One region of the Cytobacillus sp. MT66 genome, then DNA from elsewhere that is predicted to be linked to it. Evidence: a T-box and tRNA genes for the amino acid it is inferred to sense, from the RefSeq annotation. Region 1 holds a T-box; the other holds one or more tRNA genes.
What was found. A T-box is a leader RNA that pairs with one kind of tRNA and senses whether it is charged. The one in region 1 lies ahead of glyQ (glycine--tRNA ligase subunit alpha), so its partner is inferred to be a tRNA-Gly.

Region 1 (8,722 bases):
ACTAAAATTTACACATGACATATTCGATATAAACCGTCAAACTCCTTCAAAATTCGACAAAATCTTTGTTAATTCCTTTATAAATCTTTCAAGATCTTTTCGGCTGTACGGCTAAGGGCCTTTTCCATATTTCCCTCTCCGCCTTTCTTTAGCAGATAAAAATCTCATATCTAGTGCTTCATCTTGATATTTTGAAGCGATTTCGACAATTTCATCTTTTACTGGACATGAACCTGCAACAACCATAACCATAATTCTCGTCCTGCCCGATGTTGTAATTATTCTACATCACTCCGCATATTCCTTCTTTTCAATAGTTCTTTTTCCTATCATAAAATGTTTTTGTCGAATTTTTTTTAGGACATAACCTTGACTTCTCACAATAAATAGTTTATTCGTTCACATTGAACTCTAAACCTAATCTATAACATTTTTATCACAATTTTTTATTATAGTATAAAAAATAGCGTTTTTCTATTACTTTTACCTTATTTTTTGCTTTTTTAGTGCAGAAAAAATCCTCCTTTACTGTTTTACGCAAAAGAGGGAAAAATATATCTGCTAAAAATAAATTATTTATGAACTTTTGATACTCAAAAAAAACTGCTGGTTTCCGCCACTGGCGCTTTACTTTCTGGGGGGCCTTTACGAGCCTTAAATTGAATATAGAAAAAAAAGGCACATAAATAATTATGTGCTATCTTTTCGGCAATCTTTTATAGTATTGGCTTAATATTAGGTTTGCTGTTTCTTCGACTGCTTTGTTTGTTACATCGATAACCGGACATTTAATTTTATTTACGACTTTCTCAAAATAATCAAGTTCATTTTTAATCCGGTTAATGCTGGCATAGCTTGCACTGTCGCTTAGACCTAGTGAAATTAAGCGCTCTCTGCGAATTTGGTTCAGCTTTTCCGGACTTATTTTTAAGCCGATGCATTTGTCAGGCGGAACAAGATACAGTTCCTCTGGCGGATCTACTTCCGGCACAAGCGGAACATTGGCAACTTTAATCCGTTTGTGGGCAAGGTATTGCGATAGCGGAGTTTTAGAAGTTCTTGATACCCCGACAAGAACAATATCAGCCTTAAGAATCCCTCTCGGATCCCTGCCGTCATCATACTTAACGGCAAATTCTATTGCTTCTATTTTCTTAAAATAATCATCATCTAATTTTCTGACAAGCCCCGGTTCAAATAGAGGCGTTTTCCCATATAAGGACTGCATCTTGTCCATTAATGGTCCGATGATATCGCATGCATAAATACCTTCCTTTTCAGCCTGCTCATCCATATATTTCCTCATATCCGGTTTAACAAGTGTATAGACAATCATGCCATTGTCCATTTTAACAAGCGAAATAACTTCATCAATATGTGATTTATCCTCTACGTATGGATATCTTTTTAGCGTCATTCCGCTCCCATTAAATTGGCTTACCGCTGCCTTTGTGACAAGCTCTGCCGTTTCCCCAACAGAATCAGAAACAACGTAGATGATTGGTTTATTTTGCAATTTTCACACCATCCTCTCGGATCCTATTCATTTTCTGCAAGCGCAAGAAATGCCTTAGTAAGATTGGTCTTTGTAATCCTCCCAGTTACCTCAAATCCCGCTTTAGTCTCTTTTACTACAGGAAGCGCATCTATTTGTTTCTCAATTAGCTTCCTGGCGACATCTGTTAAGAGGTCGTCCTTTTCACACATGGCAATATTAGGCATCCTAGTCATAATAATATTGACGGGAATTGTCGTCAATTCCTGCTTGCCAATGCTTGCTCGAAGCAAATCCTTTCGCGAAAGAACGCCAACAAGGGATGAAATCTCGTCCACAACAAAAAGCGTCCCTACATCCTCAAGAAACATCGTCACAATCGCATCATAAACAGAGACATTTTCGTTCACTACTACCGGAATGGATTGGTAATCCTTTACAAACAATTTATTTAGTTTTTCAGATAAAAGCTCAGTACCAGATTTTCCTGTATAGAAATAGCCAACCCGCGGCCTTGCGTCTAAAAAGCCGGCCATCGTTAAAATAGCCAGGTCAGGTCTTAACGTTGCTCTTGTTAAATTTAATCTGTCTGCAATGTGTTCCCCTGTTATTGGGCCATTTTCCTTCACAATTTCTAAGATTTTTTCCTGTCTTTTATTGAGTTCCATCGTCTCACCACCTAAGCAAATAATGTTTATAAATAAATAAACATATAAGTGACATACTATTATATTTATTATTATATACTAATTCAAAAAAATGAAAAGAATAATTGCTTAGGAGAGACCCTTGACGAACTGCTTACCGCTAAAAAAGATGGGCAAGAGCCACAAGCTTTTGGACCCTTGCCTTGCCTAAAATCATTTCACTAAAATTTCATTTACGTTTGCAAATGTCTTAATAATGTCTGCCAATGCAGCCATTTGACTCAGCCTATTTTTGCGGACATCTTCATTTTCAGCCATAACCATTGTGTTGTCAAAATACAGGCTGATTGCTGGCTTAAGCGAAATGAGAAGATCAAACATTTCTTTATCTGACACTTTCTGTACCATTTGGTCTTTAACTGCCAAAAATTGTTTGTATAACTGCTGTTCAAATTCATTTTCAAACAGATCAGGATTCACCTCTTCTGCTTTTTCCGCTTTAGAGGATATATTTAAGACACGGCTGAGCGCTTCAATATTTTCCTTAAATCCCTCTTCGTCTTTGCTTAATTCAAGGATCTCGGCTTTGTTCACAAGTGATGGCAAAGAGCCAATTTGATTTGCTAAAACAGCTTCAATCAGGTCATGTCTAATATGCTTTTCCTGTAAAATGTGTTTAATTCTTAATTTAAAGAAGGTTATTATTTCCTGCTCTATTTCAGCTTTGTCTTTTTTAAGAATCCCAGCGTCTTCAATTAGAGCTAATGATTCCGCCATAATATCTTCTAAAGCAATGCTCCAATCTTTATTTAACAGGGTTTGTACAATTCCTGTTGCCTGACGCCGCAATGCATATGGATCCTGTGAACCGCTAGGAATAATTCCAATAGCAAAGAAGGAGGCAATTGTATCCATTTTATCGGCAATTGACAGTGCCGCCCCTACATTGCTTTCTGGTGTGTGGTCTTCAGCATTTCTTGGCATGTAATGCTCATTGATTGCAGCAGCAGCAGCCTTGCTTTCACCTTTTTGCAGTGCATATTTTTCTCCCATAAAGCCTTGCAGCTCAGGAAACTCATATACCATATTTGTCACAAGGTCAAATTTGCAAATTTCTGCTGCGCGATTTGCATCTTCTTTTTCTGTACTTGAAAAAGCAAGCATCTCTGCCAATTTATTATTCAGCCCTCTTACTCTTTCAACCTTTTGAGCAAGTGTTCCAATTTCTTCATGATAGACAATTGACTCTAACTTTTTCAGTGATGTTTCAATGGCGATCTTTTGATCTTCCTTATAGAAAAAGTCCGCATCAGATAATCTTGCACGCAACACCTTTTCATTTCCTCTTGCAACTGTTTCTAGATGTTCATGGCCGCCATTGCGTACAGTGACAAAGAATGGAAGAAGCTTGCCATCAGCTGCCTTAACCGGGAAATATCTTTGATGTTCTTTCATGGATGTGATGAGAACCTCGTCAGGAATCTCTAAAAATTCCTCCTCAAAACGCCCATAAAGTGCTGTTGGATACTCAACAAGGTTCGTTACTTCCTCTAAAAGATCCTCGTCAACTGGGATCACCCAATTATTTTCTTCTTCAATTTTTTCGAGCTGAGAACGAATGCCGCTCTTTCTTTCTGCCGGATCAACAATTACATATTGCTCTAGAAGTGCTTTCTCATAGTCCTTTGGCTCATTGATCTCGATTTTTCCGCCGAGGAATCGGTGGCCCATAGTCCAGTTAGAGGTTTCAACACCAGCAACCGAAAATGGAATAACCTCTTTGCCATACAATGCAATGATCCATTTAATCGGGCGGATATATCTTAGTTCAGAATCAGCCCAGCGCATATTTTTCGGGAAGGTCATGGATGTGATAATACTCTCAAGTTCAGGCAGCAAACCAAAGGTCTCTTTGCCTTGAATAAATTTATTTACATGAACATATTCAACGCCGTTAATTTCCTTAAAAAAGATATCCTCTACACTTGCCCCCTGGCCGCGGCAAAAGCCGATTGCTGCCTTTGTCCATTCACCATTTTCATCAAGAGCAATTTTCCTTGCAGGACCTTTAGCCTCTTCGTGAATATCCTCTTGAACTTCATTTACACTTTCAACAAGCACGGTTAAGCGTCTTGGCGATGAAAAAGCATAAATGCTTTCAAATGAAATTTTGTGTTCAGTCAGCCATGCACGTATTCTGTCTGACAGCTGCTCCATTGAACTTGTAACAAATCTTGCCGGCATTTCTTCCAGGCCAATTTCTAATAAAAGATCTTTTGCTGCCATCATTACTTCTCCTCCTTTGCTTTTAAAATAGGGAATCCAAGCTTTTCCCGCTCCTCGTAGAAAGTTTTGGCGATTTTTCTCGCCAGATTCCGGCATCTCGCAATGTATCCTGTTCTTTCAGTCACAGAGATTGCGCCTTTCGCATCTAAAAGGTTAAAGGTATGGGAGCACTTTAAGACATAATCATAGGCAGGATGCACAAGTCCCTCTTCCATTTGTCTATGTGCTTCTTTTTCGTAAACATTAAATAAATTAAACAGCATTTCTGTATCAGAGGTTTCAAAAGTATATTTTGAATGTTCATATTCAGGCTGGCCAAAGATATCACGAACCGTAAAACCATTTGTCCATTCAAGATCAAAGACATTTTCCTTATCCTGAATATAGGAAGCTAATCGTTCGATTCCATATGTGATTTCTACTGAAACTGGCTTACACTCAATTCCTCCAACTTGCTGGAAGTATGTAAACTGAGTAATTTCCATTCCATCAAGCCAAACTTCCCATCCTAAACCGGCACACCCTAAAGATGGATTCTCCCAGTTATCCTCAACAAAACGGATATCATGTTCAAGCGGATCGATACCGAGAGCGCGAAGAGAATCTAAGTACAATTCTTGGATGTTATCCGGTGATGGCTTCATAATGACTTGAAACTGGTGGTGCTGATACAGGCGGTTCGGGTTTTCACCATAACGTCCGTCGGCTGGGCGGCGTGATGGCTCGACATAAGCCACGTTCCACGGCTCTGGTCCAATAGCCCTTAGAAATGTGTACGGGCTCATTGTGCCGGCACCTTTTTCGACGTCATAGGCCTGCATTAAAATACAGCCGTAATCTGACCAATGCTTTTGCAGGGTTAAAATCATGTTTTGAATGTTCATTGTACCCTTCCTTTCATGTTTAAAGGTTTGTAAAACTTGGCCGTTGATTTCCGTTCCGGGCGCTTCGCTTTCCGTGGGCGGCCCGGGGAGCCTCCTCGTCGCTTTGCTCCTGCGGGGTCTCCCCTGTCCCGTACTCCCACAGGAGTCTTCGCGCCCTCCACTCCAATCAACTGAGTTGTTAAACAATAAAATCATTTAACACAATTAAAAATAAAAACAAAAAAACTCCCATCCCTATGCCTGAAAGCATAGGGACGAGAGTTACCCGCGGTTCCACCCTATTTGCTGCATATGCAGCCACTTTATTACTATACTGCTCAAGAGCGCCTTCCTTAACGTTCAATCCCCGGCTTTCACCGCCCCAGGGTCGCTACCATTGAGTGGGCTAAGTACTCCTCTCCATCTTTGCAGCTATTTACTTCATTGATAGTTTGAATCATAGCGGAAATAAAATCAATTGTCAATATTAAGCGATATAACAGCTATTACAGCATTTCTCCGAACTTCCCCATTTGATTTAGAAACCTCTTGGTTTTTAAATTTAGACCGGAGTATTCCTCATAATATGCATCAATAACTTTTTTAAGATCTGCTCTTGTCTCGGGCTTTACAGATATATTTCCGATTCTTGATAGATCAAAGTAATAAAACAGCCTAAGAAGCTTTACGGCTGCCTCAGAAATTTTGATATGATAGGGGTCCTTTTCCAGACATTGATGACAGATTAGGCCACCTTCGCGAATGGAAAATGAAAAATGTCCCTCTGTGTTTCCACAAACGGAACATTGATTTAAAACAGGATATAGGCCTAATGTATTAAGCATCTTCATTTCAAATATATGAACAATGATTTCTGCATCATAGCCTTCATTAATTAAATTTAGCGTTTGGTAAAGAAGTTCAAATAAAAAAGGATTAGGTTTTCTTTCATCTGTACTCTTGTCAAGAAGATCTATGATGTAGCTAGCGTATGCAGTAAGAAAAATATCTTCTTTGATTGAACGCATTGGGGTGATCATTTCCCCCTGCTGCATTCCCCCAAGCCCATTGCTTTTCTGTACTAAAAAGTAGCCATATGTAAAAAGCTGGGTGACAGCAGCGAGTCTGCTGTTTGGCTTCTTAGCCCCTCGCGCCATCACACCAACTTTCCCCCATTCGCGGGTATATAGAGTAACGATTTTATTTGTTTCACCATAGTTTGTTGTTCTAATAACGATGCCTTCACATTTTTCAAGCATCCATGCCACCATCCCTATACTGTGACAAACCTATGAGATGGGAAAGTCTACCTCTGCTGATTCTGCGTCATGACTTCCGGTTAAATCTTGAGTTTCCTTTTCTAACTCCTTTAAAAGAAGATATGTGTCAATATTACCTGTCTGCGAAAATACCTTCCAGGTAAAATCAATCATTGAAACCCCACCTTTCCGTTTTTAAACGCAATTCTTTTATAGCAACATCTGGTGCTAAAACACTTACTTATCCCAAATCCTTAACATTATCATGGCCTGTCATTATAAAATTCATTAGAGAAAATATTGTCAATAAAAATTGGACATAATTTATTGGCATTTTAAATACAGTAGATAGTGCGGGACAATAACCATATAGGCTATTTTTAATATTCGTCTTCCCTAAAGCCAAAATCTCTTAATTGAGACATTTTGTTGCGCCAATCCTTTTGTACCTTTACCCAAAGCTCTAAAAACACTTTTGATCCCAGGAGATTTTCAATATCGAGCCGTGCCCGCTTTCCAATTTCCTTCAGCATTTTGCCTTGTTTCCCAATAACAATTCCCTTTTGCGAATCACGCTCAACGATGATGGTTGCCATAACATGTATCATATCTTTATCATCGCGGCGTTCCATTTTATCAATCAGAACAGCAAGAGAATGGGGGATTTCCTCTCTGGTCAAATGCAATGCTTTTTCTCTAATCAGCTCAGATACTATGAACCGTTCAGGATGATCAGTTACTTGGTCTGGAGGATAATATTGCGGTCCCTCCGGAATATAGGTCTTTATTTGCTCCAGCAATCGCTCCACGTTATTTCCTTCTAAGGCAGAAATAGGAATGATTTCACTAAAGCTGTATTTTTCTTTATAAGATTCAATGACATTGAGCAGTTCATCAGGATGAATCTGGTCAATTTTATTAATAACTAGAAAAATAGGCGTTTTGACTGATTGGAATTTTTCTAAAATAAATTCTTCTCCGCGGCCAAATCCCTCGGCTGCATTTACCATAAACAAAATTAAGTCGACTTCCTTTAGGGTATTCTGCGCAACCTTCATCATGAAATCGCCAAGTTTATGTTTTGGCTTATGAATGCCTGGTGTATCAATAAAAATCAATTGAGCATCATCCGTTGTTAGTACACCTTGCACCTTGTTTCGTGTTGTTTGCGGCTTATCGCTCATAATAGCAATCTTTTGTCCGATTACACGATTTAAAAAAGTGGATTTTCCTACATTAGGGCGTCCAATAATTGAGATAAACCCTGATTTGTATCCTTGTGTTGTCTTATTCATTTAAGTCCTCCGGTGAAAAAGCTCCTGGCAGCAATTCTTCTATCGTTAATTCAAGAATATTTCCTTTTAGGTTTGTTAGGACTACTTTCATATCCTTCGGGCACAATTCAGCAATCACTTGCCGGCAGGCTCCGCACGGAGAACAAGGCCGATCGGTGTCCGCAACAACAGCCATGGCAGTGAACTGCCGATCCCCTTCAGAATAAGCTTTAAAAATGGCTGTTCTTTCGGCACAATTACAAACGCTATAAGCAGCATTTTCAATATTGCAACCATGATAAATCTTTCCATCATCTGTTAACAATGCCGCTCCGACCGGAAATTTTGAGTAAGGGACATATGCCCGTTCTCTTGCTTTTTTTGCTTCATCAATTAGTTCTTGTACTTTCAACATTTGTCTTCCTTTCCGATATGGGTACCGCTTACATTTATTTTACCTCATTCTGTCACAAAATACAGTCATTGTTGCAAAAATGTAATATAAATATTTGAATTTTCTAAAAATAAATTTAGAATTCCTTAATCTTCCTTAGCAGATTAAATTTGTTTAGTCATTTTAACAATGATTGACTAAAAAAACAAATAGAAAAGGTCTGACCTTGTCAGACCCAGTTAGCAGGTACTGTTGAATTTTTTTAAAACAGCTTTGGCAAAAAAATAATTAAGCCAATAATCACAGACATGATGGCGTAGATGAGCACGGCTCCTGCTGCCATGTCCTTAGCCGCTTTGGCAAGCGGGTGAATTTCCTTTGAAGCAAGATCCACCACACGCTCAATCGCTGAATTAAGCATTTCTAAAGACAGCATGCCGCCAATAGCAAAAAGAATTAGTATCCATTCAATAGCAGAAATAGAAAACCAGACTCCTGCAAAAA
Region 2 (8,722 bases), on a different contig from region 1:
CTGATGCCGCTGCTGATCATCATGGCCTTTGCGATGGAGGGACCAATCTTCTTGAGAAATCACAAACTGATGGTTATCATTATTTGACAAAATAAGCCCTCCTTTAATTAAGTTTTTTTTGCACACTTTTCACTTATTCGCATACTATATCGAGAGTGTAAAACTGGATTAGGTTAGGCACCCATGAAATCCAGTTTATCTTCAGCCTTCGTTAAAAACCTTAAATCCTTTATACCTGTTTGTCATTTTTGGCAATGAAGGTCATGAAATGTTTATTACTTTATCCTATGCAAAATGAGCAAATAATTTACAAAAAATTTCAACAATAGGTCCATTTTAGTCAAAATTGGGACAATACTCCATTTTCTTTTTGGTATTCTGATTCTGATAGAGTTCCCATGAATGGTTATAAAAAAGGACTGACAAAAAGATGTCAGTCCCTCTTTTGTTGTATTCTGATTATCGATTCAGCAGGCTTCCTACATAACGCAGCAACTCGTTTGCTGATGTAGAATTATATCCATGTTCATCAATTAATCGGGCAACAACCTCATTGACTTTCTTCAGCTGCTGTTCATCAGGTGTTTTGGTAGATGTTGTAATTTTAACAACGTCTTTAAGGTCAGCAAATAGCTTCTTCTGAATCGCTTCACGCAGACGATCATGGGATCGGTAATCAAAGCGCTTCCCTTTGCGGGCATAGGCGGAAATACGGATCAAAATTTCTTCGCGGAACGCTTTCTTCGCATTTTCCGAAATGCCTATTTGTTCTTCAATAGAACGCATCAGCTTTTCATCCGGGCTGATTTCTTCGCCTGTTAATGGATCGCGAAGCTTTGATTTATTGCAGTAAGCTTCCACATTATCAAGATAGTTATCCATTAACGTTTTCGCAGACTCCTCATAAGAATAAACAAACGCCTTCTGAACTTCTTTCTTCGCAATTTCATCGTATTCCCTGCGGGCAAGAGCAATATAGTTTAAATAGCGCTCTTTAAGCTCTGGTGTAATGGATGGATGCTGATCTAATCCTTCTTTTAATGAGCGAAGGACATCTAATGCATTAATCGATGTAATTTCTTTCCGAATAATGGTTGAAGAAATCCGGTTAATAACATAGCGCGGGTCAATTCCGCTCATTCCTTCATCTGCATACTCTTTTTTCAATTCATCTACATCGGCACGATTATATCCTTCTACACTTTCGCCGTCATATAGGCGCATTTTCTTAATTAAGTCGATATCGCCTTTCTTCGGCTCTTTTAAGCGCGTTAAAATAGTAAACATGGCAGCAACCTTCAATGTGTGCGGTGCAATATGAACATCGTACACATCACTATCGCGAATCATTTTTTGGTAGATTTTTTCCTCTTCCGATACCTTTAAGTTATACGGAACCGGCATAACTATGATGCGCGAATGAAGGGCTTCATTTTTCTTATTAGAAATAAACGAACGGTATTCTGTTTCATTTGTATGGGCAACAATCAATTCATCAGCGGAAATTAAAGCAAATCTTCCTGCCTTAAAATTCCCTTCTTGTGTTAAGGATAACAGGTGCCACAAGAATTTCTCGTCACACTTTAACATCTCCTGGAACTCCATCATTCCGCGGTTGGCTTTATTTAATTCACCGTCAAACCGATAGGCTCTTGGATCAGATTCTGATCCAAATTCAGCAATGGTTGAAAAATCAATGCTTCCTGTTAAATCGGCTATATCCTGAGATTTCGGATCTGATGGACTAAAGGTACCAATCCCTACTCTTCTATCTTCAGAGAAAATAATTCTTTCTACTATAACATCTTCAATTCTGCCGCCATACTCCTGTTCAAGGCGCATCATATTTAACGGGGATAAATTCCCTTCAATTCTTATGCCATATTCATCGTGGAAATCCTGACGGAGATGATGTGGAATAAGATGCAGCGGGTCCTCATGCATTGGACAGCCCTTAATCGCATAGACGGCGCCCCTGTCTTGATGGGAATAGGCTTCTAAGCCTCTTTTTAACATCGTCACTAATGTTGATTTTCCTCCGCTGACTGGGCCCATTAACAATAGAATTCTTTTGCGGACATCTAATCTTTTAGCCGATGGATGGAAGTATTCTTCCACAAGTCTTTCAAGTGCTTCCTCGAGACCAAAGAGCTCATTGCTGAAAAAGCTGTATCTTTTATGACCATTGACCTCTTCGATTCCAGCATCTTTAATCATATTGTATACACGTGAATGTGCCGATTGGGCAACCCAAGGCTTCTCTTTAATAATTTCCAAATACTCAGCAAAAGTCCCTTCCCACTTAAGCTTCTCTTCTTCGTGTCGATACATCTCAATTTTTTTTAGTATATCCATATGGACCTCCCCCTGTCGCTTAATCAGAGACGATTAATATACTGTATGCACTTGTTCAAATGAACATGCTAATTGGGTCTTAGTTTTTGCCCGTCCGATTTGCTGGTAAAATAAAGGAGTTCTATAAAATGGCTTAATAAAAAAGGGTTTTTAAGAGAAATAATAAGGTATAGAAATCATTTTTCTTTTTAAGCATTCAGTGATAAAACTGTAAAAAATTCTCCACAGTTACCGTTCACAGTTTTTATGTAATAGGCTATAATAAATTTGTATAGGCTTGGATTGAAAGTGAAGGAGGATGTACATAAATGGGAACAATTCTAATTCTAGGCGTTATGGTTGCCTTCTTAGCAGCTATTTTCACTTCTGGCTACGAAGATAAACCTGAATCAAAATAATCGTAAATTGGGAAAGTCTCCGGTTTGCAAAAAAGCTGCTAAAGGGCATCCCTTTAGCAGCTTTTCTATTTAAGATCGATATAATCCTGCTGTCGAAGGCCTTCATATATTAGGATTGCAGCCGTATTTGAAAGATTTAATGAACGGACCTTTTCATTCATCGGTATTCTTACAGCACGGTCCTTATTAGCTTCAATCATTTCTCTTGGCAATCCGGTTGTCTCTTTTCCAAATATGAAATAATAATCTTTTTTTCGATCATGATAATCAAAGTCAGAATGAGACTTTGTTCCAAACTTTGTCAAATAGAAAAATTCTCCGCCTGAATTCTTCTCGAAAAATTCATCAAGAGAATCATAATAAACAATTTTTACATACGGCCAATAATCTAATCCTGCCCGCTTAAGCATTTTATCCTCTGTTGAAAATCCAAGCGGCCGAATTAAATGCAGTTCGGTACCTGTTGCCGCACAAGTCCGCGCAATATTTCCTGTATTAGCAGGGAGCTCTGGCTGATATAATACTACATGCAGTGCCATGACTTTCACCTCGAAAATTATGTTATCATCGTTTTAATAGTAACGATAATTGCCGATTACCTGTCGTCGACAATGGTCAGGAATTTATATTTAATATTAGGGGTATAGGCTGTCGAATTTGTATAATCCCAATACCTCATCCGGCTATTGTAGGTATGTGCGTTAACCAGAGGCATATTATCAGCATCCTTGGCGGTTACAATGGTCGTATGGTCAAATCGGCCATCTCCCTGAAAATCATAGCAAATGACATCGCCCAAAAGCAGCTCTTCTGGGCTTGATACCTCTTTTGCACGCAGGCCTATCGACGATTGAGGCAAATGCAGTCGAAAAGCATGAGCCACTGACCAGCTATAGCTCCAATTATTACTTTGCATCCACCAGCCTTTGCCGCGGTTTGGATAGCCTCTCATCGGTGCTTCTCCCACATGCAGGCATTGGGAAATATAATTTGTACAATCTACTTCAAATGTTTTATAAGCTGGATTATAGCTGTTCCACCATTTTTCTGCATACTGAACGGCTTTTAAGCGGTCATATTGGTAGCTTATTCTAAGATCCTCCTCTGCCTTCTCAATGGGAAAATCCTTTTTCGAAACCTGTTCAAATGGGTTGGTTTCTTTATCTTCTACTAATACACCCTTATAGAACTCAGCTATTCGCTTTTCAATTTCTTCTTCCATAAATATTAACTCTTTGTGTTTAATTAAATATTTAAAATGAACATTGTAATGGACCGTCTGTGTTTCTTGATCCTTTTGACCAATGTCTATGATTTTTCCGGATGCGCGGGCCTTCACAATTTCACCGGAACGCCTGGATAGCCCCTCTTTTTTTTGCTCAATTTTTGGGCAATAGTGAACTGAATTTCTCGGAGAAGAAATACACTGCTCGACTCTTTTAGCTAAATGTTCCTGCAGCTGTTCTCTCATGTTCTCCACTCCTTTCCATTGTATATATATGAAAGGAAAATGGATTTCACTTCATTAAAAAGAGCAGTGTAGGTGCCATTTTTTTCTAAATAAAAAATTCCAGTCCCCGGGAGATTTCCTCTAAAACTTCTTCCTCTTTTTCAAGGCTTTGTGCTGCTTCCAACGCCTCACGCGCCTGTTCACCGCCAATTTTCCCTAATGCCCATGCAGCCGTACCACGAATCACAGGACGGGAGTCTTTTGTCATTACTTCGATAAGATCATTAACCGCTGTTTCGTCTTTAAAATGAGCTAATGCTACAATTGCATTGCGCTGAATGGGCTTTTTTCCTCTCCAGGAACCGGCAAGGGATCCAAACTTTTCCTTAAATTGGCGATTGCTTATCTGCAAAAGCGGCTTTAATAAAGGTTTGACCATTTCGGGATCTGGCTCCATTTCTTCATGGAAATGGAAGTTCCGCCCCTTATTTTCAGGACAGGCCGTCTGGCAGGAATCACAACCATAAATCCGATTGCCGATCTTTTCACGAAACTCTTCCGGAAGAGACTCTTTTGTTTGCGTTAAAAAACTGATACAGCGCTGAGCGTTAATCTGTCCTCCTTGAACTAAGGCACCTGTAGGACAAGCTTCGAGGCATTTCGTGCATGAACCACAGCGATCCTCGATTGGCTGATCGGGTTCAAATGGAATCGTTGTAATCATTTCTCCTAAATACACATAGGATCCGAATTCTGGTGTAATAATTGCGCAGTTTTTCCCGCTCCAGCCAATACCCGCACGTTCGGCCACAGCCCGGTCTGATAATTCGCCTGTGTCCACCATCGATTTGCATTTGGCATCCGGCATTTTTGAATATATAAATTCCTCAAGCTTCTGCAGACGATCCCGTAAAATGAGATGATAGTCTAATCCCCAAGAAGCACGACAAAAAATCCCCCTGCGTTCACCCTTTTTGCTGACAGGCCTATTTTCCATTTTTGAAGGGTATGCCAAGGCGACCGCTATAATTGAACGGGGCTGATTCATTAATAAGGAAGGATTGACTCGTTTTTCAATATCAGGTTCCTCGAAACCGGATTGGTACTGCAGCTCCTGCTGCCGAATAAGACGATTTTTTAGATCATCGAAAGTATTTGCAGTAGTAAAACCAATTTTATCAATGCCGATTGTCTTGCTGTACTCGATAACCTCCTGTTTAAACTGAGCATAGTCCATGCAGTTCCCTCCTTTCCTATTTTTTTATAAAAAGGTAATTGTTTTAGGTATAAATCATTATTATGATAAACTATTTTCAAGCAAATTTGGAGGTGGAATGCTTGGAAATTCATCTGTCTCAAGAACTCTGTACACTTTTTCCGGGTTTCAAAGTCGGAGTTATACATTATCAGCAAATAGAGGTAGGAGATTCCCCGCAAATGGTGAAGGGCCGGCTGCAATTATTCCAAGAATCTATTTTCTTTGATTTAGAAGAAAAAAATGTGACTGATTTAGAAGGTATTAAGGAATGGAGACAGATCTTTAAAACGGCCGGGAAAGACCCGAACCGTTATCGGCATTCAGCTGAAGCCTTATTTCGCAGGGTAAAAAAGCAAAACTATCTAACCCCAGTAAACAGCGCGATAGACATCAATAATTTCTTTTCACTGCAGTATCAGATTCCTATCGGCGTATATGATGCAGATAAGATTCAGGGAGATGCTGACATTCGGCTAGGCAGTGCAGGCGAAGAATATGAAGGTCTCAATGGACGAATCAATTCGGCTGAAAAATTAATCAGCTCCACTGATGAAATTGGACCGTTCGGCAGTCCATTTGTTGATTCTGTAAGAACCTCTGTGACAGAGGAAACATCTAATGCCCTTCAGCTTATTTATTTGCGCCCTTCGCTCGATCTTGAGGATGCAAAGAAAATGGTTGAATCCCTGATGAATATGTTTATTCAAATTCATGGGGGCACGGGTACATTTGACATATTAGGCTGCTAAAAGGACAAGGGGCGCTGTGTTTTTTCATGAAAAAACGCAGCGCCTCGTTCTCTTTCGAACCGAAACACTGCGTTGTGATATGTATGGAGCGGGTGATGGGAATCGAACCCACGACAACAGCTTGGAAGGCTGTAGTTTTACCACTAAACTACACCCGCATTTTATAGAATTATATGTATGCAATATACTACAGTATTAAAAAATAAAAACAGGTTTCCCTGTCATTAAATTCCTCGTTTAAATTAACATCTTTATAATACTCCCCTTTTCACAAAAATGTCAAGATATTTGTGTGAATTTGTCGAAATTCCTCTATTGCTTTTTTTAAAAAAATAACATTTGTGATTTAAAACACCCTAAACCTTGATTTAAATCAATGCCTCAGAATTTTTTCTTTTCTACAATTAACCTATAAGAAAGCTGATTACAAAAACAGTTTAGATCCCAAATATTCATTAAGAAGGTGTTGGATGTGGCTTGGGAAATTCACCAGATACTTAAATTTATGCACATTCTTTTAGGTATCGCCTGGGTTGGCGGAATCCTGTTTGTTGGCTGGGGCGTCTATCCAGCAGCAAAAAAGCTGGAAATTTCCGTTCGGCGAAAATTCCTGTTTGCTCTCATGAAACATACACACCTCTTATTTTCCCTCATCGGTGCTGGTGTGATTTTGACAGGAATTTTACTGGGGACAGTTTTAGGCCCAATTAACAACTGGAATGCCATTTGGCATACCACATACGGAAATATCTGGTTCACTGCTCTTATGATCTCACTAATTACGCTATTTTGGGGAATTTTTGTTGGATACAAAAAAACAATGAGAGTTCTTACTAATGATCATCTCTGGCAGCTTGCCGAAACAGGCGAAGCCGAGCCTTTAAATAAAGCGATGCGAGCTGTTACAGTGCTAGAATCCGTTGAGGTATTAGGCTTTATGATTTTACTCGGCTGTATGATATTACTTTAATCAATAAGGGGGATTAAACTATGTACGCTAATGAAGCGAAGACATCGGAAATAGACCCTGAACATTACTCTTATCGGTTTACATGGCTTCACCTTTTTCGTCCAATGACCTTGACAGGAACCATCACACCAGCTCTTGTTGGGACAGCATTGGCAGCACAAAACGGGCATATTCGTCTGGATCTTTTTTTCGCCTACCTGATGGCAGTTCTATTAATTCAGGCGACAACCAATATGCTGAACGACTATTTTGATTTCAAACATGGTCAGGATCAGGAAAAATGGATCAGCCTGGATGAGCCTGGATATGGAAATGGGCCGCATTATCACTCGATTCCATTTGCAGCGGCCGCAATGATTTTAATGGCAGCGTTGATCGGAGTTTGGCTTGCAGCTCAAAGCAGTTACTGGATTATTCTTGTTGGAGCTCTTGGGATTATTTTTGGTTATTTTTATTCTGCTGGCCCCTATCCTCTATCTTCACTTGGGCTTGGCGAGCTTGTTGCAGCTGTCTTTCTTGGTTTTGTATCAACTTCATTGCCTTATGTCATCCAAGGACATCCATTTGACAGCCATATTTTCATCGTTGCCTTAACCTTTGCCTTACTAATCTCTTCGTTAATTTTGACAAACAATATTAGGGATATGGCAAAGGATCTGCCATTCCGGCGAACGATTGCCATTAGAATCGGCAGGATCAAAGCTTCACGGTTACTTTTCGGGCTTTTGCTATTCGTGTACATTTGGATGTTTGTCCTTATGATAATTGGTGCCATTCCATGGATAGCTGCAGGAGTATTACTCGCTTCACCACTTGCTTATCGATTAGCCTGGTCTCTTCGTCCAGGATCTAAACGGGAAGATGAAATCAAGGGAATGAAGCTTGCAGCCCAGCATCATTGGGCATTTGGCTTACTGTTTGCAGCTTGTTTATGGATTACCATCCTTTAATTCACCGGATCCATATGATGAGCCTGTTTCTTTGAGGAACGGGTTCATCTGCCACAGTTTGCCTAAAAATTTAACAGCATTTATGATCCTGCTTTATTAATAATTGAGTTAATCGTATCCATTCTCTTGCCGCAAATGATAAATAGCGATCTTTTCTCCAAATAATGCCCAAATGCCAAGGTATGATGGGCTCAATTAGAGGTATAATCGAGATCTTCTTCTGATTAATTTGTCTGCAAATCGTTTCAGGAAGCAGTGCAATGCCAAGATTTGCGGTCACCATTTCGCTGATAAAATCCCACTGCGAGCTTTCATTAATAACTTTCGGCTGAAACCCTGCCTGCAGGCATTCTGATATAATCCGATCATGAAGAGCAAAATCTTTGCGAAAGAGAATAAAGGATTCATTTTCTAATTCTGCAAGTCTTACGGATTGCCTTCCACTTAACCGATGACTTGGATGGGCAACGAGCATAAGCGGCTCACAGACAAAGGAAAAGGAATGAAAAAGGGTGTCTTTAACCGGCAAAACAACCACTCCTAAATCAAGTGCCCCAGTTTTTACATCATTTTCTATCTTAACTGCTCCATC

Region 2: it has a tRNA-Gly gene. The T-box ahead of glyQ (glycine--tRNA ligase subunit alpha) is inferred to sense a tRNA for this amino acid. The anticodon was not compared.

What each region holds. Positions count from the first base shown of each region.
Region 1 is NZ_JBXAFB010000005.1:46,902-55,623, reverse strand. Features, by position in the region: gene AC1Q59_RS10615 (hypothetical protein) at 112-252, opposite strand; gene AC1Q59_RS10610 (pyruvate, water dikinase regulatory protein) at 698-1,516, opposite strand; gene ccpN (transcriptional regulator CcpN) at 1,540-2,163, opposite strand; gene glyS (glycine--tRNA ligase subunit beta) at 2,356-4,428, opposite strand; gene glyQ (glycine--tRNA ligase subunit alpha) at 4,431-5,312, opposite strand; T-box leader at 5,560-5,727, opposite strand; gene recO (DNA repair protein RecO) at 5,798-6,550, opposite strand; gene AC1Q59_RS10585 (YqzL family protein) at 6,581-6,724, opposite strand; gene era (GTPase Era) at 6,931-7,845, opposite strand; gene AC1Q59_RS10575 (cytidine deaminase) at 7,838-8,239, opposite strand; gene AC1Q59_RS10570 (diacylglycerol kinase family protein) at 8,481-8,722, opposite strand, start outside.
Region 2 is NZ_JBXAFB010000015.1:54,034-62,755, forward strand. Features, by position in the region: gene yhbH (sporulation protein YhbH) at 1-90, opposite strand, end outside; gene AC1Q59_RS20955 (PrkA family serine protein kinase) at 460-2,355, opposite strand; gene trmL (tRNA (uridine(34)/cytosine(34)/5-carboxymethylaminomethyluridine(34)-2'-O)-methyltransferase TrmL) at 2,819-3,292, opposite strand; gene AC1Q59_RS20965 (amidase domain-containing protein) at 3,349-4,224, opposite strand; gene queG (tRNA epoxyqueuosine(34) reductase QueG) at 4,310-5,440, opposite strand; gene AC1Q59_RS20975 (B3/B4 domain-containing protein) at 5,542-6,210, shown strand; tRNA gene AC1Q59_RS20980 (tRNA-Gly) at 6,295-6,368, opposite strand; gene AC1Q59_RS20985 (hypothetical protein) at 6,683-7,180, shown strand; gene menA (1,4-dihydroxy-2-naphthoate octaprenyltransferase) at 7,201-8,130, shown strand; gene cidR (cidABC operon transcriptional activator CidR) at 8,201-8,722, opposite strand, start outside.